2 regions of the Marinobacter sp. L-80 genome follow, and region 2 is predicted to be linked to the other one. Evidence: riboswitches for the same ligand, from Rfam matches in the RefSeq annotation. Region 2 holds a riboswitch; the other holds the start of a gene.

Region 1 (11,834 bases), on a different contig from region 2:
TCCTTGTTGCCGACCCAGCGAAACAGGGTGGCGCGGCCAATTCCGAGCTCATCAGCCAGCGGCGCCAAGTGAATGCGCTCACCCTTGAGCCACATGCGACGTGCTCGCTTGAACGCCTCGGCCGGTGTTGCCCTGGTTACGGTTTTGTCTGCCACTGAAACCTCATGCCCGAATTTGGATTCATTTTAACGGCTAAACCCGGAGCCGGCTATGCGCGCGGTTCTGACGGCTTGTGATGGTTTTGTGAACTTTTCCGCCTACACTCTGCCATGAAAGCATCGAAAGCCTCCGGCAAATTCAGCGAAGCCCATCACCATGACGCGAACGGTACTGATTATTGAAGACAACCCCGGCATCGGTGAGCTGGTCCGTATGCAGGTTTCAGATCTGGGAATGAAGCCCGTGCTCGTGGACCGGGGGGACACCGGCCTGGAAAGGTTCCGTGAGGGCGGCGTCGATCTGGTTATTCTGGATCTGATGTTGCCTGGCCTGGATGGTTTGGCGGTGTGCCGCGAGATTCGTGCCTGCCCGGGCTATGTGCCGGTTCTGATGTTGACGGCAAAGAGCACAGAGCTGGATCGGGTCCTGGGCCTGGAGATGGGCGCGGACGATTACCTGACGAAGCCGTTCAGCGTGGCGGAGCTGGCAGCGCGCGTCAAAGCGCTTTTCCGACGGGTAGACGCACTCTCTCAGGCAGCGCCTGCCGGCGGTCAGGCTGATGAGATTGAGGTGGACGGGCTTCGGATTGATCCGGTTCGCCGGCGAGTGTTTGTGGATGATCGGGAAGTGGACCTGACCGCCCGCGAGTTCGACCTGCTCTGGCACTTTGCCTCCCATCGGGGCCGGGTGTTCAGCCGGGCGCAATTGCTCGATTCTGTGTGGGGTTACAACCATGAGGGCTACGAGCATACCGTGAACACCCACATCAACCGCCTGCGCAACAAGATTGAAGCCGATCCCGCCGACCCACGATACGTCCAGACGGTCTGGGGTGTTGGCTATCGGTTCATGGATTAGCGATGGCCCTGTCTGTCTTCCGCACCCTTTATGCCCGGCTGGCGATCGGTCTGTTCCTGCTGCTGCTCGTGGTGGGTGGGCTCTTTACCTTTCTGAGTCTGGCTTCGGTGAGGGAATACTCGGCTGCGGTCAACCAGCAGCTGAACCGCGACCTCGCCCGTAACCTGGTGTCTGACCGCAACCTGGTAACCGATGGCAAGCTCAACCGCGATGCCCTGAAGCAGCTCTTCGAGCTGTACATGACCATCAACCCCAGTATCGAAATCTACCTGCTGGATACCGAAGGTAATATCCTTTCCTACTCCGCCGACCCGAACAAGATCAAGCGCAACCGGGTATCCCTGGAACCGGTACGCACGCTGCTTGAAAACCCGGGCGCTTACCCACTGCCCGGCGATGATCCGCGCAGTCATGACCGGCGGAAGGTCTTCTCGGTAACGCCGGTGCCTTCGGCTGCGGATCCAACGGGTTATCTGTACGTGGTTCTGCGCGGCGAGGAGTACGACCTGGCCGAGAGCATGGTGCACAGTAACCGGCTCCTCCAGTTAGGCGCGGGCGCGCTGGCGGTGAGCCTGTTCGTCGGCTTGCTGGCCGGGCTGGTGTTCTTCCGGTTGCTGACGCGTCGGCTGTCGCGGCTGACCGAGCGGGTGGAATCCTTCGAGCGCGGCATGTCTCCGGAGCGCGCCGCCGCGGTGGCGGGCAAAGGCGATGACATTGATTACCTGGCCGCCCGGTTCGATCAGATGGCCCAGCGAATTGTTGCCCAGCTGGACCTTCTGAAACACAAGGATGCCCAGCGCCGGCAGCTGGTTGCCCAGGTCTCCCATGACCTTAGAACGCCACTGGCATCCATCCAGGGTTATATCGAAGCATTGCGCATGAAACAGGACACGCTCGCCGCCGAGGAGCGGGCACGTTTCCTGGATGTGGCCCTGACCGAAAGCCACCGGCTTGGTCGTCTTGTGGAGGAACTGTTTGAACTTGCCGCACTGGATGCCCGGGAGAAACAGCCGAAGACGGAACCGTTTGTGGTTGCCGAACTGCTGCATGACGTGGTGCAGAAGCACCAACCCGAGGCGGAGCGCGCAGGCGTTGCCCTGTCGATTGTTTCCGTCGCTCCGGTCCAGGTGCTGGCGGATATCGCCATGACCGAGCGGGTATTGGATAACCTGATCAGCAACGCCCTCAGCCATTCGCCGAAAGATACGGAGATCACACTGGGCGTTGTCGAACAGGCCGGGGGTGCGCAAATTACCGTCGCCGACGCTGGCCCCGGTATCGATGATGAGCACCTGGAGCACGTCTTCGAACCCTTTTATCAGGCCGCAGGTGCGTCCAGGACGGGCCATGCCGGTCTGGGGCTCGCGATTGCCCAGCGAATGGTGACGCTGCAGCAGGGAAAACTCTCGGTACGCAATGCCGATGGCGCCGTTTTCAGTGTCTGGCTGCCCCTGGCCCGCGACAGCTCGGTCGCGGGCGGCGAAAAATCCACAGCGTTATGAATTCGTAATACCTGGTGAACGTTTTCGTGAATCCACCGCCCTACGCTGTAGGTATGGAATCACGTGAAGGAGATATCTGATGAAACGCAAGATCATGGGTCTGTTTTCCGCAGTGGCATTTGTCTCTGCAGTTGGTCTGTTCACCACCTACGCGGTTGCCGAAAAGTCGGAGTCGCAGATGAGCAAATACGCACCGGATCAACCGGGTCTGGCCGTGGCGACCTTTGCTGGCGGTTGTTTCTGGTGTGTTGAGGCCGGGTACGAAAAGCGGGTGCCGGGCGTGGTGGAAGTAGTCTCGGGCTATTCTGGTGGGAAAGAGGCAAGCCCCTCCTACAAGCAGGTTGCCTCGGGGCAGACTGGCCATACCGAAGCGGTACAGGTCTATTACGACCCCAACGAAATGACATACGAGGGCTTGTTGCAGGCGCTCTGGCGGATGATGGACCCGACCGATAATCAGGGTCAGTTTGTGGACCGCGGCCAGCAGTATCGTCCTGCTATTTTCTACCATAACGCTGAGCAGAAGCGCCTGGCCGAGGCGGCCGTTGCAGAATTGGAGGCATCCGGAGTTTACGAGAAACCCGTGGTGATCGAAATCGTGCCGTTTGAGAAATTTTACCCGGCGGAGGAATACCACCAGGATTATTACGACAAAAACCCGGTGCGCTACAACTTCTACACCTTCAACTCTGGACGCTATCAGTTTATCGAGAAGGTGTATGGCGAAGATTACGAGCTCGATTACACCCGGTTCCAGGAGAATGCCACAGTGGACGCCAGTGACGATCTGGTGGGCGATGAAAGCGCCAGCACAGAGCCCGGCCAGATGGGCGTTGGCTTCGATCCGGCAAGCTTTGAAAAGCCGGCTCAGGATGTCCTGAAGCAGCGCCTGACGGATATGCAGTACGAGGTGACCCAGGAAGACGGCACCGAGCCGGCGTTTAACAACAAATACTGGGACAACAAGAAGCCAGGACTCTACGTGGATATTGTCTCCGGCGAGCCGCTGTTTTCTTCACGGGACAAGTACAAATCCGGTACCGGCTGGCCCAGCTTTACCCGGCCGATCACACCAGACGCGGTGGTGGAACGTGAGGACAACTCGTTCTTCATGACCCGTACGGAAATCCGCAGCAGCCACGCGGATTCCCACCTTGGCCATGTCTTCAACGATGGCCCTGCGCCAACCGGACTACGCTACTGCATGAACTCCGCGTCTATGGACTTTATCCCGCTGGAGAAGATGGAAGAGGCCGGTTATGGCAAATGGGTTGATGACGTCAGACCAGAGAGCGACGCCTGACTCACAACCACAAATCCGCCACCCGGGTGTCCCGGCTGAAATGGTGCAACACCTGGGCCTGCAGGAGTTCAGCCGTGGCAACCGCATCAATCAGGGCGTTGTGGGCGGCATAGTGAGGCAGCCCATAACGCAGCCGGCTATCAGCCAAGCGAATCGACACGGGCTTCTTCCCCAGCAGTTGTTGCCAGCGTGACGGGTTTCGGTCCGGGTGCAGGTGAGCCTCAATGGCCATGGTATCGATCAACGGAAACCGGATTCCTTCCCCCAAGCGCCATTGCAGGGCAACGTCGAAGAACGATCTCTCGATGTTGCGGTAGTGAACCACGGGGATACGCCCATTCAGGCTGGCAAACAGATCCTTCAGGATATCGTTCAAATCCGGGGCCTGGTCGATATCACTGTGGGTAATGCCGTGGATAGTAATCGAGGTCTGGTGTAGCGGGAGCTTGGGCCGCACGATCCAGTGGCGGGCTTTGCCCAGCTGGATGCCGTCGAGCGTAAACGGCACCAGACCGATACTGACAATCGAATGTTGATTGGCGTCCAACCCGGTGGTCTCGAAATCGAGCGCGACAAAGGGCACCTCGGATAAGGGCGTCTCCGGCGACACACACCCACTCTCGTAATAGGCTTTAAGAATCGGGGACTTGCTCTGCTCCGCCAGGGCCTTGAATTGCTCGGGCCATGGCAGGCGTGTAACAGAATTCTCGGCCTGCTCCTCACTAGACATTACGGGCCACCCCGGCGTGATACCGGAATTTCAGGAACTTCTGGGCACCGCTGACTACCTGGAACGCATCCTTGAGATGGCTGCGCTCAAACGGTGAAAGGTCTTCGGGCCGTACGTTGTTGTCCGGCTGCCGGTCAGCCTCGATTGCCAGGGCCTGGTGTCGGATACGAACGATGGAGATAAACTCAAGCGCATCCCTCAGGTTGCCCAGATCGTCGTCCAGCAGGAGCTTGGTGTTGCCAATGGCTTTCAGTCGTTCGAACGAGTTCTGTGCACGGGAGCCGCAGGCCAGGGCATGAACCCGGATCAGATCCGACAGGGGCGCTGTTCCGCGACGTTTCAGGTTGAAGGTCTTCTGGTGCTTGCCATCCTCTTCCAGCACGAAAGTCCGGAAAAAGCCGATCGGCGGCGTGCGGTTCAGGGCGTTGCGCGCCAGCATTGCCAGGAACCGCTGGCTGTTGCTGGCTTTGTCCGCCACCAGTGTCTTGAGCTGTTCGGCAAAGTCGGTCTCGCCGTAGATGCCATCCAGATCAAAGAAAATATTGCTGTTTAACAGAGCCTCGGCTTTCGGATTATCAATCCAGTCGGTGAAGTAGTCCTTCCAGACGCGCAGTGGCTGCCGCCATTTCTGGTTGGTGGCCATGATGTCGCCGGTGCAGTAGGTATAGCCGCACTCCGCAAGGCCATCGCTGACAAATTTCGCCAGCGCCAGGAAGTATTCGTCGTGTTCTTCCGGCACAAAGCTGTCGTCCAGGATCATGGCGCTATCCTGGTCCGTGACCACCAGCTGCTCGTCCCGCGCCATGGAGCCGAGGGCCATAAAGCAGTAGGGCACGGGTGGGGGGCCGAGTTTCTCCTCGCCCAGCGCCAGCAGACGTTGTGTAAAGCTGCGCCCGATGCCGGCCATGGCACTGCCAATCATGTGGGAGTTGGCATCTTCGTTCACCATGCGAACAAAGCTGTCCCGCACATCCAGGCTGATCTTCTTCAGCCCTTTTACATCCTGCTGATGGTAGATGTTGCTGACCAGGTATAGGCTGCTCTGACTCTCGTACTTTACGATGTCAGACAGCGCAATCACCCCGCGAACCTCATCCCGATCCATCACCGGAAGATGGTGCACATTGTTGTGCAGCATGGTGAGCATGGCCTCGAATATGAACATGTTCGAGCGGATGGTGATCAGATCCTCCGACATGATCTCGCTGATCGGAGTTTCCGAGGCCAGGGCTTCGCTAAGGGCCCGGGTGCGCAGGTCCCGGTCGGTAATGATGCCCTTGAGCAGGGGCTTTTCACCTTCCTCGTCCATCAGCAGCAGTGCGGAGACGCCGTTTTCGGTCATGATCCGCGCCGCTTCCTGCAGGCGAACGGTGTGGGGCGCTGATACCGGCTCCCGGGCAATCAACCGGGTAACCTTGGATGTCATCAGTTGGTTGGACTTTTCCCGACGGGAAACGGCAGAGCGCAGGCGACTGCGGTCTTCAATCTCGACGAAATCGGCGAAGTTGTCCTCATTTTCCCACAGGTACTGGAAGATTTCTCCCGGAATCTTGTAGACCAGTGTGTCTTCCAGGGCTTTTGCCGGAAATCGCACTTTCCGGTTCATCAGGAGGCCAAACTGGCCGAATATTTCGCCTTCGCTGATGCGGTTATACAGCTCGCCCGAACGCCGATAGATTTCTACCGCGCCACTGCGCACGTAATAAAGCCAGTTACTGGGCTCGCCGAATTCCAGGATCTGGCTGCCGGCCTTGAAGTAGACTACCTCAATACCGCCCACCACCCTGTCGAGCAGCTCCTCGGTCATCTCGTCAAACGGCGAGTATTGAGCCATGTGATTGCGGATGTCGACCAGCTCGGCCTGCATAAAACTCCCTGTTTTGGCGAAGAAAAAATGATTGTCAGTCATGGAATATAGCAGTGGCAGAGGCCTGCGACCATGTCGACCTTTGATGGATTTCATTGACCGCTTACCCCGGTGTTGCTAGCCTTGCCACACTTTTTTCAGGTGCCCGTCGCAAAGCGCGACGGGTGAAACGGGAAATCGGTGAGCCTGGTCACGCCAGTGCAAGTCCGATGCTGCCCCCGCAACGGTAAGCAGGACAACGGCAATCTGTGCGCCACTGTGTCGCCAAGACATGGGAAGGTGATTGCCCGGGAACCCAGAGTTCCGCCTGCCAGCCCGGAGACCGGCCTGGAAAAACACCCGATGTTGCGGTGGGCAACCTGGGTGGGTGATATGCCGGTTCCGCATTCCTGACACCAGTCTACCGCCTGCCCCCATTCCCTGTTCCGCAACAAAACCCAGATTCCCGTGCGGGTGCGCGCGGAGTGCGGAGCAAGTTTCATGTTCAGAATTCAAAGCCCTGTTTTACTGGCCGGCGTTGCCATGGCCGCCCTGCCTCTGGCCGTTTCGGCCCAGTCTGCCCCTGAATCCGATGCCCTGGATCCCATCGTGGTTACCGCGACACTGGGGCCGAAGACCGTTGGGGAGAGCCTGTCTTCGGTTACGGTCATCGAGAAGGAGGATATTGATCGGCAACAGCCCGCGGAATTCCGCGACCTGCTGCGCGCCCAGCCGGGGATCAACGTGGTGTCGGACGGCAGTTACGGCAAGACTACCAGCGTATTCCTGCGTGGCGCTGGCAGCTCAGGTACCGTGCTGCTTCTCGATGGTATCCGCCTGCGCTCGGCCTCTGCGGGTATCCCACCCTGGCAGTTTTTGCCTCCCGAATTGATGGAACGGGTTGAGCTGGTGCGAGGTGCGAAGAGTTCCCTCTACGGTGCCGATGCGGTGGGTGGTGTCATCCAGGCGTTCACCCTGGAACCGGAGGCCGGGCGCCAGGGTTGGGGCGAGCTGAAAGGCGGTTCCCATGAAACCCGTGAGGCAACGGCCGGGCTGGCTGGCCGGGAAGGCCGTTCGTCGTTCCTGGCCGGTGGCGTTTATTCGGATACCGATGGCACGAACCTGCGTGCTGGCGGCGAGGACAAAGGATTCCGGAACGCTGGTGGCCTGGCCAAACTGAGCCACAGTTTTGACCAGGGCGGCGGCGCAGGACTGACGGTTTTCCAGTCTGAAGGTAATACCGAGTTTGAAGGCGGTGATACCGATTTCCTGATTCGTGCCATGGGGCTGCATCTGGAAGCGGTTGCCAGTGACTACTGGCGTACACGTATCCAGTTCTCGGAAGCTCGCGACGAACAGGATACCTTCGGAGCCAATCCCAGCACGTTCGACACCCTGTCTCGCTCCGCGCGCTGGGAAAACACCCTGACGGCCGGTGTTCATGAGCTGGTTCTGGGTACGGAGGTCATGCTTGACGAAGTGGATGGCACCAGCAATTTCACAGAAGACAGCCGGACCAACAGCGCGGTTTTCGGTCAGGGCCGTTTGAACTTTGATGCCACCGATCTGATGCTCAGTCTGCGTCTGGATGACAACGAGGCCTATGGCAAAGAGGAGACTGGCGGTGTGGCCTTCGGTCACCAGCTGGACCGCGCCCATCGCTTTCGCCTCAGCTATGCGACATCGTTCCGGGCACCCACCTTTAATGACCTTTACCTGACGGTGCCGTTCTACACCGGTAATCCTGACCTCGATGCGGAAGAGGGGCAGATGGTCGAAGCCGGTTTCTCCGGGCGATATGACCGGTGGTACTGGGACATTGCGCTTTATCAGAACGACGTGAAAGACCTGATTACCTACGTGTCGGACCCGGTGACCTTTGAGGGCACCATGGAAAACGTCGAGACGGCCAGAATCCGTGGCGTTGAGGTTTCTTCCGGTATCGAGACGGCTGACTGGAATCTGGCGGCAGCAGTAACCTACGCGGATACCGAGAATCGCGATACCGGCGCCCGTTTACCACGCCGCGCGGAAAAAAACGTGCGTCTGGATATTGATCGCCTGTTCTCCCAGTGGTCGGTGGGCGCCAGCTTTATTGCCGAGAGTGACCGCTATAACGATGCGGCAAATACCAGTCTGCTGCCGGGCTATGGCACGGTAGACCTGAGAGCGGCCTGGAATTTCCAGCCTGGCTGGTCGGCCTCATTCAAGGTCGATAACATGCTGGATCGTCGGTATGCCACCAGCATCGGATATGACAGTGCGACCTTCGCGCCCTTTGATTATCTGGCCGCCGGACGAACCTTCATGGCCTCGGTGCGCTATGATTTCCAACAGTAAATTCATTGATCTGAGAGGCTCCCGCCCTCTATGAGGCACCTATGGCTCGCTGCACTGTGTGTACTGTCTCTGCTTGCGCCCTCGTTGGCGCAGGCCCAGGGACCCTGCGTACGCGATGCACTGAACCAGAAGGTATGCCTGGCCGAGCCAGCGCAGCGTATTGTTTCTTTGTCACCGGGTGCCACTGAGCTGTTGTTCTCCGCCGGTGCCGGCGAAAAGGTCGTTGCGGTGAGTGCCTGGAGCGACTACCCGCCAGAGGCGGAGAACTTACCGCAGGTGGGCGACAGCAATCGCCTGGACCTGGAAGCCATTGTTTCGCTGGCACCGGACCTGGTGGTGGCCTGGGTGGATGGCAATTCCCGCAGCCAATTGGAACGGCTGTCTGACCTTGGTATTTCCGTATTCTGGCTAGCCCCGCGAACGTTTGACGACATTGCCGCGGCGGTATCGGATCTGGCGTTGCTGACGGGTTCACCGGATCTCGGCAATGAGCGGGCCGAAGCGTTTCGTGCAGAAATAGTCAAACTTAAAGCTCAGTATGCCGATGCCAGACCGGTTAAGGTGTTCTACCAGATATGGGACCAGCCACTGATGACCGTGAACCGGGACGAGCTGATCAGCAAGGCCATAACCCTGTGCGGCGGAGTGAATGTGTTTGGCGGGCTGCCACGGCTGGTGCCCCGGATCAGCCGGGAGGCGGTTCTCGAAGCCAACCCTGAAGTCATTATTACCGCCGGGTCGTCGGACGACAGGCAGTGGCTGGAAGCCTGGCGCGAGTTTCCGGGCCTGGCAGCGGTAGCCGCCGGCAACCTCTTCCTCGAACCGCCGGACCTTCTGGCGCGCCCCACGCTACGTATGGCAGACGGCGCCAGGCACCTGTGCCAGACCCTGGAGCAGGCCCGTGCCTATCTCTAGCCCTTACAAACCTCTCCTCATTCTGCTGCTGGCGGGCTTTCTGGCGGCACTGCTCTCCGTCAGCATTGGCAGTACGTCCATCGGTTTTGGTGACACTCTGAGGGTGATCACCGGCAGTGGCACCGAGTTGCAGCAAACGCTGATTCTGGAGCTGCGCCTGCCTCGCACCCTGAGCGCGTTCGCAACTGGCGGATTGCTGGCCGTGGCCGGGGCACTGATGCAGGTATTGTTGCGAAATCCCCTGGCCGATCCTTATGTGTTGGGGCTTTCTGGTGGCGCGGCAGTGGGTGCGTTATTGGCCATGCTGGCCGGCGCTGCCGGTTTTCTGATATCCGGCTCCGCGTTTGCAGGTGCCATGCTGGCCACCCTGCTGGTGTTTGGTCTGGCTCACGGCAGTGGCAGCTGGACCCCATCGCGGCTGTTGCTTACCGGTGTGGTGGTCGCCGCCGGCTGGGGCGCCATGATTACCCTGATCCTCTCGATGACCCCGGCCAGCCGATTGCCGGGCATGCTGTATTGGTTGATGGGCGATCTTTCCCACGCCGCCACTCCGTGGCCGGGACTGATCATTCTTGTGCTCGTATGCCTGATGGTGTTTCCGCTCGGCCGGGCCCTGAACGTGCTGGCACGGGGCTCCCTGCAGGCGGCGGCGCTGGGCGTTTCGGTGCGGCCACTGGAATGGTCGATCTACCTGATGGCCAGCCTGCTGACCGCAGCCGCCGTCACCATGGCCGGTTCGGTTGGTTTCGTTGGCCTGGTGGTACCGCACATGTTGCGGCTGGTGCTGGGCAACGACCAGCGCCTGATTCTGCCGGCCTGCGCACTGGCGGGCGGTACGCTGCTGGTGCTGGCGGATACCCTGGCGCGGGTGGTGATTGCGCCGGAGCAGTTGCCGGTTGGGGTGATCACCGCGCTGATCGGCGTCCCGACCTTCCTGTACCTGCTGTATAGGAGCCGATGATGACACGCCTGGCAACCGAAGCGCTGATTATCGACATTCCGGGCCGCAGCTCAGGCGTTCCCCTGAATCTGGCCATCGAACCGGGACAGGTCTGGGGCGTGCTGGGCCCTAACGGTGTGGGTAAAACCACCTTGCTCCATACTCTCGCAGGATTGCGGGAGCCCAGAAGCGGAAAGCTGCTGCTTGATGGAACGCCGTTGGACGGCATCCGCCGCAAGACCGTATCGCAACGCATGGGCCTGGTATTTCAGGACCGGCAGGATGGATTCCCGGCCACGGTCCTTGAGACCGCCCTGATCGGCCGCCATCCCTGGTTATCTCCCTGGCAGATGGAGAGCGGCGAGGATCTCGCAATTGCAGAAAAAGCGCTGGAAGCGTTGGACGTTATCCACCTGAAGGATCGCCTGGTGAATACCCTCTCCGGCGGCGAACGCCAGCGGGTAGCCATTGCCACCCTGATGACCCAAAGCCCGGAAATCTGGCTGTTGGACGAGCCGACCAATCACCTGGATTTACAGCACCAGACCGCCGTTATGAAACTGCTGCGCCAACGGGCCGCTGCGGACCGCGCAATCTTCATGTGCCTCCACGACCTGAACCTGGCCGCCCGATGGTGCGACCAGATTCTTCTCCTGTACCCCGACGGCCAGGCCTGCTGGGGCCCGGCCCGCGACATACTGGTGACTTCTGCGCTCGAAAGCCTGTTTGGCCAGAGCTTGCTCTCTGCCGAACTGGATGGGTTTCCGGTGTTTGTGCCGGGTTAAAGGTCTAATCACGGACCACAAAGAGCTTGGGAATAAATGATTAGGGGGCGGGCGAAAAGTCGAAAATTGACGCCTATCCCCGGCCCGTCTACGGTTTAAGATTGGTAATTTTTCGATACACAGTGGAAATCTAGAACTGTCGAGTGGCGGAAAAGTGAAGTTGGGATAGATGTCATTTGTCGTTGAATTAGCTGTCAGAAAAAAGGAGCCGTATCAGAGATATGGAAGAGACTATCCGAACTTTGTGTGAAACCATTCGAAAAGTAAGGTCTATGCCTTCCCATTTTCGAGTGTTTGCCATTGGGGAAAATCATTTTTTCCGCGCAATTGATGGTAGGTATTCGTGGTCTGAGCACTTCAACGAGTTCGGTTATGCGGATATTAGGGTGTTCGATAGAGGCTTGATTTTGGCTGCATTTGCTAAGCTTGAACTGTTAGTAAATGAAACTATCAATC
Region 2 (11,834 bases):
CTCCTCCAGCTTACAAGACCTGACCATTCTTCCCAGGGTTCCCCTGCGTCAATGGAGTGTGCCCCACCCGTTCGAGGAGTTGCTGCGGACCCATGCACGCCTCACGATGACCGTCGCCCAGAAAAGCCTGGTTTTGGAGGGCCTCGCGCTGCAGCTTGCCGGATTGGGTCTGGCAGGCGACGAGCATGAATCCCCGGATGCTCCGGTGGTTCCGGTCCAGCAACGTCAGCGACTTGAGCTCGTAAGGCAGCATCTGGAGTTCACCCCGGACCATGACCACACCCTAAAGGACCTCGCACAGATGGCTGCCATGAGCCCAAGCGGCTTGCGAGTGAAATTCCGGGCGATGTACGGCGTGCCGGTGTTCGACTATCTCAGAAAATGCCGACTTCGGTTGGCAAAGCATTATCTGGAGCAAGGCTTCAGTGTTGAACAGAGCGCGAACAGGGTGGGTTACACCCACGCGACCAATTTTTCGACGGCGTTTCGCCGAGAGTTCGGCTTTTCTCCCCGACAACGGGCGGCCAATCACAAGAAATAGCATTGCGCATAGGTTTTTTGGCTTCTGGAATACCAAAGCTCGGATCTAAACGACAATAATTCGCATTACACTTAAACTTGTAAAGCGCGTTGTTTGGAGCTGATCAATGAATTCGTTACGTGATAATCGCCAGTACTTACTCCCGTCCGGCCTGGCCTTGGCCATAGCCGGGGTTCTGGCAAGCCCGATACTGTACGCGCAGGAAGCGAATATTACCGAGCTGGATGCCATTGAAGTATCGGCAGATGCCGCCGAACCGAGCGGCACCGCACCGAGTGATGGCTACACCGCAGAGGCGACCGTTACCGGCACGAAAACAACCACCAACGTGGTTGAAACGCCCCAGTCCATTTCCACAGTCACAGCGGATCAGATCGAGGACCAGAACGCGGCCAACCTGGGCGAAGTTCTGCGTTATACAGCCGGCGCCCGAGGCGAGACCTTTGGTTTCGAGCCGCGCACCACGTTTCTGAGAATACGCGGCTTCGATGTGGCCACCAGTGGCTTGTTTCGTGACAACCTGAAACTGGCGAACCCCGGCTTTGCCGCCGGTTACAGCCTGGAGCCCTATGGCGCCGAGCGCATTGATGTGCTCAAGGGGCCTTCTTCCGTTCTGTACGGACAAGCGGGCCCGGGTGGGTTGGTGAACTATGTGTCCAAACGTCCTACTTTCGACACCCGTCGAGAAGTGCGCGTTGAGGCTGGTACCAACGATCTGGTCCAGGGCCATTTTGATATCAGTGGGGCGGTGAACGACAGTGATACCCTCGCGGTTCGCCTGGTGGGCCTGGTTCGCGACAGCGAAACCCAGGTGGATTTTGTCAACGACGACCGAAAGTACCTGGCCCCCAGCCTGACCTGGCAGCCCACGGACGCCACCCGACTGACGGTATTGGCGCACTGGCAGTACGACGATACCCAGCCATCTCAACGTTACCCGTTGCAGGGCACGTTGGAGCCAAATCCGAATGGCCCGATTCCTGACAACCGGTTTACCGGCGAGCCAGGGTACGATGCCTATGAGCGTCGCGAGAGTGCCATTGGTTACGAGTTTGAGCACCGCATCAATGACCAGATAGTTCTGCGTCAGAATGTCCGGGACTACCGTAACGATGTTGACGACCAGACCATCTACACCACCGGTTTGCTGGCGGATCAGAGAACCATTACCCGGTCGCGCTTTGACAGTTTCGGTCGCATTGACGGACTGGTCATGGATAACCAGCTGCAGTTGACCGCTCAGGCGGGCGCGGCAGAGCACACGGTATTGGTCGGCCTGGACCATCAGGATATCGATGTGTCATCCCGGCAGTTCTTTGGGGCCGCCAGTAACCTGGACATCTATGATCCTGTCTATGGGGCGCCTGTCCCTGATGCCCCGTTGTTTAAAGACGAGGACGGACAACTCAAACAGACCGGCATTTACCTTCAGGATCAGATCCGGGTAGACCGTTGGACGGTTTCCCTTGGCGGCCGGTATGACGTGGCCCGTTCCGAGACACTCAATAATCTCACCGGCGCCACAGCTAGCCGGGAAGACGAGGCCTTCACTGGTCGTGCCGGTGCCAGTTACCAGTTCGCGAATGGCTTTGCCCCTTATGTGAGCTACATGGAGTCGTTTCTCCCCACCACAGGTACCGATGCGGCCGGCAACCCGTTCGAGCCCGAAACCGCACACCAATATGAGGTGGGCGTAAAGTACCAGCCCAATACGGACACGCTGGTGACACTGGCCTGGTTCGACCTGACCCGGGAAGACTACCTGACCACCAACCCATCGACCTTCGCCAATGAGCAGAAGGGCGAGGCCAACTCACAGGGCCTTGAGATGGAAGCGCGCACCCGTCTGTTCCATGCGCTGGATGTGATCGCCAGCTATAGCTATACCGACGCCGAGATCACCAAAGCCAGCAACCCCGTGGAAGAAGGCGAGCCGCTGGAATACACACCGGAACATGAAGCGGCCTTGTGGGGAAAATACAGCTTCCGGGGCGGCATGCTGCATGGCCTGGGGCTGGGTGCCGGCGTGCGTTACATCGGCGAGAGTTTTGGCGCGGCGTTCAATGCGGATAATTCTGCCCTGGAAGTACCGGATGTCACCCTGGTGGATGCTGCGATTACCTACGACATTGGCCAGGTGTCGCTGGGGCTGCATGCCCAGAACCTGCTGGACGAACAGTATGTAGCAACGGCTTTCGACAGCTCCGGTACGTATGGCACCCGTCGTGAAGTGACCGGTTCCGTTACTTACCGGTTCTGATTGCATTATCCTCCCGGCGCAGGGACGCGCCGGCTCCGACCCATTTTCTCAACAGACCCTATCAGTGTCCTTCCCCCAGAACATTTGTGTATTTTTTTCACAAAGCGACCTCACAGCCACGCAAATCGGTTAAAATACGCGCGCTACATCTTTGTTGATCAAGTAATACTACGAAGATATCTGTGTTGATCAGCGCCCATTCCCCATTTGCTTGTTAGTAAGACCAAAATCGGTCTTCATTTTGTACCTTTGGCCCATACCCCGGTACGCAAATATCAAGGAAGATGCGGGCCTGCTGGCACACAATACCAATAACCCGTTTTCTCAGAAGATTTCCGTAATGCCCAATACCGTTATCTCCGGCTTTACCCACAACTTCCTTGGCAAGGCGCCCGTCTGGTACAAGCAGGTGATCCTGCTGTTTCTTGTCGCCAACCCGATTGTCATGTGGACCCTGGGGCCCGGAACGGCCGGCTGGCTTCTGATCGCAGAGTTTATTTTTACTCTTGCCATGGCCCTGAAATGTTACCCGCTTCTGCCGGGTGGCCTGCTGGCGGTAGAGGCATTGCTGATTGGCCTGACCACGCCGGATGCAGTGTATCTGGAAGTGCTAACCAACTTCCCGGTGATCCTGCTGCTGATGTTCATGGTGGCGGGCATCTACTTCATGAAGGAACTGCTGCTGGTGACGTTCACCCAGATTCTGGTGGGTGTGCGTTCCAAGTCGGCGTTATCGTTGCTGTTCTGTAGCGCAGCAGCACTGCTTTCGGCCTTCCTCGATGCACTGACGGTTACCGCGGTTATTATTAGCGTGGCGGTCGGGTTTTACGCGGTTTACCACAAGGTGGCCTCCGGCAAGGGCTACCAGCACAAGGACCACAACGCGGGCAGCGATGACGAAGTAATCGAGCTGCACCGTGAAGATCTGGAAAATTTCCGGGCGTTCTTGCGCAGCCTTTTGATGCATGGTGCTATCGGTACCGCGTTGGGCGGCGTTGCCACCATGGTAGGTGAGCCCCAGAATCTGTTGATTGCCAAAGTCGTGGGTTGGGACTTTGCCGGTTTCTTCCTGCACATGGCGCCAGTGAGTTTGCCGGTATTGGCGGCTGGTTTATTTACCTGCTGGGCCCTGGAGAAGCTGCGTTGGTTTGGCTACGGCGGGCGTTTGCCCAAGCCTGTGCGTCAGGTGCTGGAAGAATTTGCGGAGAACGAGCGGACCAAGCGGACCAAGGCTGATCAGGCGGCTCTCTGGGTACAAGCCTTTGCCGCCGCGATCCTGGTGGTGGGCCTCGCTTTCCATCTCGCCGAGGTCGGCCTGATTGGCCTGCTGGTCATCATCCTGATTACCTCCTTTACCGGCGTTACCGACGAGCATCAAATTGGCAAGGCCTTCCAGGAATCCCTGCCGTTTACCTCGCTGCTGGTGGTGTTTTTCGCGGTGGTTGCGGTGATCCACGAACAGCACCTGTTCAAGCCGATTATTGATTACGTGCTGTCGCTTCCGGAAGCCCGGCAGCCTGGCATGTTCTTCATTGCCAACGGCGTGCTCTCAATGATCAGCGATAACGTCTTCGTAGCGACTGTTTATATCAGCGAAGTCAAACAGGCTCTGGATGCAGGGGCCATCAGCTACGAGCATTTCCAGAAGTTGGCAGTTGCCATCAACACAGGTACCAACCTTCCCAGCGTTGCGACTCCCAATGGCCAGGCGGCTTTCCTGTTCCTGCTGACGTCTGCCATAGCGCCGCTGGTTCGGCTGTCCTACGGCAAGATGGTGGTGATGGCGTTTCCCTACATGCTGGTAATGGGCGGTGTTGGTCTGTACATGGTTATCAACCATATTTGACATTATGTTCGGATTTTTGCGGGCGGTGTCAGTGCAGATCTTTCCGGGTCTGTTAATCTTTGGCTAAACAGACCCGAACAATACGGATTCCATGCCCAGAAACTGCCCGGTCCATTCTTCCCGACTCTCTGAAGCCATGCATTTGACCGTTGTCCGGCTTTGGATATTGCTGGTAGGTTTATTATTTACGTCCGCCTCCCTTGGCGCGTCGGAATCCGTAAACAAGACTCTGCGCATTGCCTATGTGGAGTTTCCCCCCATTACCTATCAGGCCAGCGATGGCCGCCCTGCTGGCAGCTTTATAGAGCTTACCCGGAAGATCGCTGTGGAAGCGGGTTACGAGCCGGAATTTCTCTTCTTGCCCATCAGCCGGGTATACCTGTATCTGCGCAACGGTAGAATTGACGTTTGGCCAGGTTCGGCCAACGTTCCTGCCCTTAACGGTGAAGTTCTTGAGACCTGGGTCACTCCCCTCGCGACCCAGCTCAGTGCCTGGTATCTGGAGGGAACCGAACCACTTACACATTTTGATCAACTGCAGGGCAAGACCGTCATCACGATAGGCGGGTACACCTATGGAGGGCTCTTGTACTGGCTGGAGGCGGAAGGTTCGATTGACGTCACCCAGGCTCCAAACTATCGGGCTGCTCTGGAAATGCTCAAGCTTGGCCGAGGCCATTACCTGTTTGGGCATCGGGATCCGGTCGTGGAAACCCTGACCATGCCCAAAGACGAGAAAATCCGTGAATCGGCGATCCGTTTGAGGAATCTGACCTGGCTGTTCTCGCTGGCCAATCCCCGGGCAGCGATCCTGCGGGAAGAGTTCAATGATGCCTACATCCGTCTGGCTGAAAAGGGTGAAGTGCCGCCGATACGAAACCTTGGAGAAAGCTTTGTGATCCCCGGATTTCCCGAGCAATACCGTTAGTAGTGTTCAGGGCTCAGGAATCCGGGTTCAGAAGGATGTCCCCATACCAGGCCGTGGCCTTTTCACCGGTGTTGTCCGAATCCGACATGATGGCAATGCCCACGACCGGTGGCGGTTCCTCGCCAAACGCTTCCCGATAATCGGCCATGATATCCCGCTCCACCGTGACCCATTCGCCGACCTGTTCTGATCCGGAATTCACGGCAATCATCATGGTTTTCTCGGTGTACGGGTTGGGCACAATCTCGCCCTTCGGGAGAGTATTGGCCCAGATGTAGTTGAGGGCATTGCCCGGCAGGGACTCACCGAATAACACCTCGACGGTCTTGCGTTTGGCGCGCTCGAAAAACCCCGCCTTCTCGGGCTGGAACTCGAACGCCACATAGATTCTGGCCGGGTAATCGTCCCCGGACTTTTCCCGGGCATCCCCGTTTTCGAAGACATTCGAGACCTTCCAGCACCATTGCAGAATCAGCGAATCGGTTGGCTCCAGCCTGACCCGTGCGATCAGTCCCGACGCACCGCCGTCCGTGGTCGCCCGCACGACCTGCTGACCGTATTCGGTTGTCAGTTCATAGCGGCTGAGCTGATCTATCTTGGGGAATTCCAGGGGTTCCCAGCCATCGTTCAGGGACTGCATCTGGGAGAAGGGTGTCAATGTACTCTCTTGCGAACTGACCGGTGCAGACAGCAGCATGGAAATGAGGAGCGGGCCCCAGATTCTTTTGTATCCGACCTTCTCCATAGTGCCTCTCCTCTTGTCAGGGTGTTTCCGTTGCAGACAGATCTTTTACCGGAAAGTGCCTTGTCCTGAAAAGTGGACCTGTATATAGTGTTTCTATCCTTGGTCAAATACCAGATGTAGTGATCAGCGCGTAACCAACTCGGTCAACGTGTGATCATCTCAGCCATTCTGGTATCGGGAATCCGGTGAGACTCCGGAACTGACGCGCAGCGGTATTGGGGAACAAGCGTGGCATCAAGACACTGGCGAAAGCCGGGAAGTCGCCACACGAGGCCGAATCGAACGATTCACGCCCCTGAGTCCGAAGACCTGCCAGGGATACGGAGCTTCAAAGCTCCTGACTGCACCTTCGCGACCCAGGGTGAGCAGACCGGTTATGCCCAGCCATTCCCATGGCGAGGTGTGCCCCTGCGTACGCGATGGTGAAAGGAACTCAACGCGTATTCAGGAGAACACTGCATGTCTGCCTCAGCCCTGGCCGAACCCCGGCCAACCTCGCACACGGACACCGAATCCCTTCAGGTCATCAAGCGCAACGGCACGCTTGTGGGCTTCGACCCCTCGAAGATCAGCATCGCCGTAACCAAAGCGTTCCTCGCTGTTGAGGGCGACACCGCCGCCGGTTCCGCGCGTATCAATGACGCGGTACACCGGGTGACCGACCAGGTCATCCAGGCGATTAGCCGTCGCCTGAAGGCCGGTGGCAAGGTGCATATCGAAGACATCCAGGATCAGGTGGAACTGGCCCTGATGCGGGCCGAAGAACAGAAGGTGGCCCGCGCCTACGTCCTGTATCGGGAAGAGCATGCCCGCGAGCGCGCCCGCCATGCGCCGGTTGAGGCGCACCCCCATCTGACGGTGAAAAAGACCAGTGGCGAGATTGCTCCGCTGGATCTGGGCCTGATGAAACTGCAGGTGGAAAAGGCCGCCACAGGGCTGGAGGGCATCGACGGTGATTCCCTGGTGGACGATGCCCTGACCAACCTCTACGACGGCATCGCCGAGGAAGACGTGCTGTCGGCCCTGATCATGACGGCCCGCAGCCGGATTGAGCGGGAGCCGGACTACAGCGCGGTCACCGCTCGTCTACTGCTGGAACAGCTGCGTCTGGAGAATGCCGCCGCGTTGGGCCTGCCCATCAGTCTGCCATTGGCTGAGATTTATCCACAGGCACTGAGCGCCTTTGTCGAAGCGGGAATCCGGTACGAATTGCTGGATGACGCTCTGGCCGCCTTTGATCTGGAGCGCCTGGGTGCCGCCCTTCAGCCGGAACGGGATCTGCAGTTCGGCTTCCTGGGTCTGCAAACCCTGTACGACCGTTACTTCCTGCACTGGAACAAGGCCCGCCTGGAATTGCCCCAGGTATTTTTCATGCGCGTTGCCATGGGCCTGGCCCTGCGCGAAGATGACCCGAATGCCCGGGCCATCGAGTTCTACAATCTGCTGTCGTCGTTTGACTACATGGCGTCCACACCCACGCTGTTCAACAGCGGTACCCGCCATTCTCAGCTGTCCTCCTGTTACCTGACGACGGTGGGCGACGATCTTGAAGACATCTACGGCGCCATCCGTGATAACGCCATGCTGTCGAAATGGGCTGGCGGTCTGGGTAACGACTGGACGCCAGTCCGTGCGCTGGGCTCCCACATCAAAGGAACCAACGGCCAGAGCCAGGGCGTGGTGCCCTTCCTGAAAGTAGTCAACGACACCGCCGTGGCGGTCAACCAGGGCGGCAAACGTAAAGGTGCGGTGTGCGCCTACCTGGAAAGCTGGCACCTGGACATCGAGGAGTTCCTGGAACTGCGCAAGAATACCGGCGACGAACGCCGCCGAACCCACGACATGAATACGGCCAACTGGGTGCCCGATCTGCTGATCGAGCGCATGCGCGAAGACCGTGACTGGACCCTGTTCTCCCCCAGCGATGCGCCGGATCTGCACGACCTGTACGGCAACGCCTTCCGTGAACGCTACGAGCATTACGAAGCCCTGGCAGAGCAGGGCAAAATCAAGCTGTTCAAGAAAATCCCGGCCAAGCAACTCTGGCGCAAGATGCTCACCGTTCTGTTCGAAACCGGCCACCCCTGGATCACCTTCAAGGACCCGTGCAACCTGCGTTCCCCCCAGCAGCACCAGGGCGTGGTGCACAGCTCCAACCTGTGCACCGAAATCACCCTGAACACCAGTGCCGACGAGATTGCCGTGTGCAACCTGGGTTCCGTGAACCTGACGGCTCATATCGCCAACGGCGAGCTGGACGTGCGGCGTCTGGAACAAACGGTGAACACCGCCGTGCGCATGCTCGATAACGTTATCGACATCAACTACTACGCCGTGCCCCAGGCCCGCAATTCCAACCTTAGGCATCGCCCGGTTGGCCTCGGCCTCATGGGATTCCAGGACGCGCTCTATCAACTGGGCCTGCCGTATTCCAGCCCGGAAGCGGTTGAGTTCGCTGACGTTGCCATGGAGCAACTCAGCTACTTCGCCATCCGCGCCTCAGCTTCGCTGGCGGGTGAGCGAGGTGCCTATGAGAGCTATGAGGGTTCACTCTGGCAGCAGGGTATCCTGCCCATCGACTCCATCAACCTGCTCAAAGAGAACCGCCGGGAAGGGGACCTCTCTGTAAACACCAACGCCCGGCTGGACTGGTCGCCGATACGCGAACTGATCACGAGAAACGGCATGCGCAACAGCAACGTGATGGCCATTGCCCCGACGGCGACGATTTCCAACATCGTGGGTGTGTCCCAGTCCATCGAGCCGGCGTACCAGAACCTCTTCGTGAAATCGAACCTCTCCGGCGAGTTCACGGTGGTGAATCCCTCCCTGGTCCGGGATCTCAAGGCCGAAGGCCTTTGGGACAACGTGATGGTGAACGACCTCAAATACTTCGACGGCAGCGTTCAGCAGATCGACCGCATCCCGAATGATCTGAAAGCGCGATACGCCACCGCCTTCGAAATCGACGCGAGATGGCTGGTGGAAGCCGCCGCCCGGCGCCAGAAATGGCTCGATCAGGCCCAGAGCCTGAACCTGTACATGGCCGAACCCAGCGGCAAAAAGCTGGATGCCCTGTACCAGCTGGCCTGGGAACGTGGGCTGAAGACCACCTATTACCTGCGCTCCCTGGGTGCCACCGGTGCTGAAAAAACCGCTCCGGTTGCCGCGCCCCAGCCCCAGGTGTGCAGCATCGACGATCCGGACTGCGAAGCCTGTCAGTAACTGCTCACTTAACGATTTCGAGGCAAAACCATGCTTGATTGGGACGACGAACTAAAAACTGAATCCAAAGCGGCGCATCCCGGCGCCCCGGCACCGGTGAACGTGGACGACAAACGAGTCATCAACGGCGAAACCGACATCAACCAGCTGGCACCGTTCAAGTACCCCTGGGCCTGGGAGTACTTCATGAACGCCAACAAAAACCACTGGACCCCCCTGGACGTGAACATGGCCCAGGACGTTCACGACTACCATCACCGGCTAACCGCGCCAGAAAAGCACGTGTACGAAAATGTACTGGCGTACCTCACCACCTCCGACATCCTGGCCATGCGCAACATCGGCCTGGCGGTGATGGAGAAGATGAGCGCCCCGGAGCTACAGATCTACCAGGCCCGGCAGGTATACGAGGAGGCCATGCACACCTGGGCCTACCAGCACTGCATCGAAACCCTCAACCTGGACCAGAGCGAGATCTACAACCGCTACCGCGTGGTACCGGCGATCAACGGCAAGATCCAGATTGCCAACCGCAGGCTGGATGCGGCCATGCGGCCGGACATGAACCTGCGTAACAAGGACGACCTGCAGGAATTCATCATGTCCTACCTGTTCTTCGCGGCGGTGTTCGAAGGCACCTGGTTCTACAACGGCTTCAGCCCCATCTTCGCCCTGCAGCGTCGAGGACTGATGCGCGGCACCGGCGAGCAGTTGCAGTACATCCTGCGGGATGAGGCCATGCACTTCTCATTCGGCCTGAAAGTGGTTAACCAGATCGTGGAAGAGGAAAACATCACCTTCGACCCGAAGGCCGTGCGCGAGATGTGGGACGAATCGGAAGCCGCCGAGAGGGCCTATGCGGACTACATCCTGCGAGACCCGATTCTCGGTTATTCGGCTGAGTATCACAGCGAACAGTTCCGCTTCGTGGCCAACCGCCGTGCCCGCACCGTTGGCCTGGAAGAGCCGTTCCCCGGCGCGAAGAACGTGTCGCCCTGGCTAGATGAGCAGGCCACCCTGCGCAAGGAGAAGAACTTCTTCGAAACGCGGGTGATTGAGTACCAGACCGGGGCACAGTTGGAGTGGTGAGGGCTTACTGACCGCTAGCCGAGCGGACTGCGCACCCCTGCGAAACCCTGTCCGAGGACGTGGGTATAAATCTGGGTGGTGCGCAGATCCGGGTGGCTGCCGCGACATTACGATGCACAGCGAGTTAGGTCAGAAATTCATCGACGTCTCTGGGACCCATATCGCGAGGGTGCTTCGTTTGCTGAAAACGAATGAAATAACGGATCTAGTATCAGTACGTTTTTCGGTACGGATGCTGTAATGATTCACCCGAATAACCGCACGAACCTGGTCCCGTAAGCGAGATTGTTTTCCCTTCATTCGTCCCGGCTCCCTGCCAGCGCTGTTTATTTGTACAGTATTCTTGATGGAGTGGATCACAGATGTCAAATGATTACATGGAAAGGCGGTGTGTCGTGGGCTAACCTGTTGTTTTATACATTTATGGGCATTGCGTACTGTGATCCAGAAGCCGTAATAACGAAGCGGTCAAATTTCTGCAATCATGAAGCGCTCTGTCTAATTGCTGTTATATTTGAGGGAGTAATGAGCAAACTCGACAATGTTGTTCAGGCAATTCGCTCAGATCTCTCTGATATCGCCACAGATCACGATAAAGACGACTGCGATCTGTATCGCTTCGTCGGTGTTGAAACTTCGCGTTCGTACAATTTTATTCTGGATGCTTTTTACCTTTTGGAGGACACCCAATTGGCAAAGGCCTCATTCAGAGATTCTGAGCTTCGAGACTTAGATTTTGGGAAGTTGCATCTGCTTTACTATGGCCTTCTGAATGCGTGTTATATGCAACAACAGGCTACCCTGGTGTTATGTAGAGAGCTTGGCGTTACTGACGGCCTGGAGACAATTAAAACCGCAGACATTGTAAATTTCAGAAATAGCTTTTCTGCCCATTCGCCTAATCGTGGCAGAGGAGACGAGCAGCACAGCTTTATCCTCGACAGACACGCTATGCGTGTTGGCCGAGTTGAAGGTTGTTCCGCCAATCATGTAAGCGGCCATCTTTCTCTTCAAGCAAATATTTTCCAGTTGCTCAACGATTGGGATGACAGCCTCGATAAGGTGTTCGACCTGATTGGAGAGCGTGTCTACGGTGATCAGTTATGCCAGAAAATATAACAAGGCCAGGCACGGCGACGTCTACTACATTGCGGCTTCTCCTCCATTCCGTACCCGCGCATGCTGGCTGGCGTTAGCACT

What was found. A riboswitch is a leader RNA that binds a small molecule or an ion and turns the genes downstream of it on or off. The one in region 2 is predicted to bind cobalamin.
Region 1: linked by a shared signal. The riboswitch ahead of AC13E3_RS11445 (TonB-dependent receptor plug domain-containing protein) and the one ahead of AC13E3_RS03615 (ribonucleoside-diphosphate reductase subunit alpha) in region 2 are both predicted to bind cobalamin.

The regions. Positions count from the first base shown of each region.
Region 1 is NZ_JBSXOI010000067.1:111,790-123,623, forward strand. Features, by position in the region: gene AC13E3_RS11415 (QsdR family transcriptional regulator) at 1-155, opposite strand, end outside; gene AC13E3_RS11420 (response regulator transcription factor) at 316-1,017, shown strand; gene AC13E3_RS11425 (sensor histidine kinase) at 1,020-2,519, shown strand; gene msrB (peptide-methionine (R)-S-oxide reductase MsrB) at 2,599-3,822, shown strand; gene AC13E3_RS11435 (3'-5' exonuclease) at 3,824-4,552, opposite strand; gene AC13E3_RS11440 (putative nucleotidyltransferase substrate binding domain-containing protein) at 4,545-6,419, opposite strand; cobalamin riboswitch at 6,542-6,764, shown strand; gene AC13E3_RS11445 (TonB-dependent receptor plug domain-containing protein) at 6,900-8,738, shown strand; gene AC13E3_RS11450 (cobalamin-binding protein) at 8,769-9,653, shown strand; gene AC13E3_RS11455 (FecCD family ABC transporter permease) at 9,640-10,614, shown strand; gene AC13E3_RS11460 (ABC transporter ATP-binding protein) at 10,614-11,378, shown strand; gene AC13E3_RS11465 (hypothetical protein) at 11,600-11,834, shown strand, end outside.
Region 2 is NZ_JBSXOI010000044.1:18,081-29,914, forward strand. Features, by position in the region: gene AC13E3_RS03590 (helix-turn-helix transcriptional regulator) at 1-541, shown strand, start outside; gene AC13E3_RS03595 (TonB-dependent siderophore receptor) at 648-2,801, shown strand; gene nhaB (sodium/proton antiporter NhaB) at 3,142-4,647, shown strand; gene AC13E3_RS03605 (substrate-binding periplasmic protein) at 4,739-5,575, shown strand; gene AC13E3_RS03610 (DUF3047 domain-containing protein) at 5,589-6,320, opposite strand; cobalamin riboswitch at 6,473-6,651, shown strand; gene AC13E3_RS03615 (ribonucleoside-diphosphate reductase subunit alpha) at 6,780-9,545, shown strand; gene AC13E3_RS03620 (ribonucleotide-diphosphate reductase subunit beta) at 9,576-10,634, shown strand; gene AC13E3_RS03625 (hypothetical protein) at 11,160-11,753, shown strand.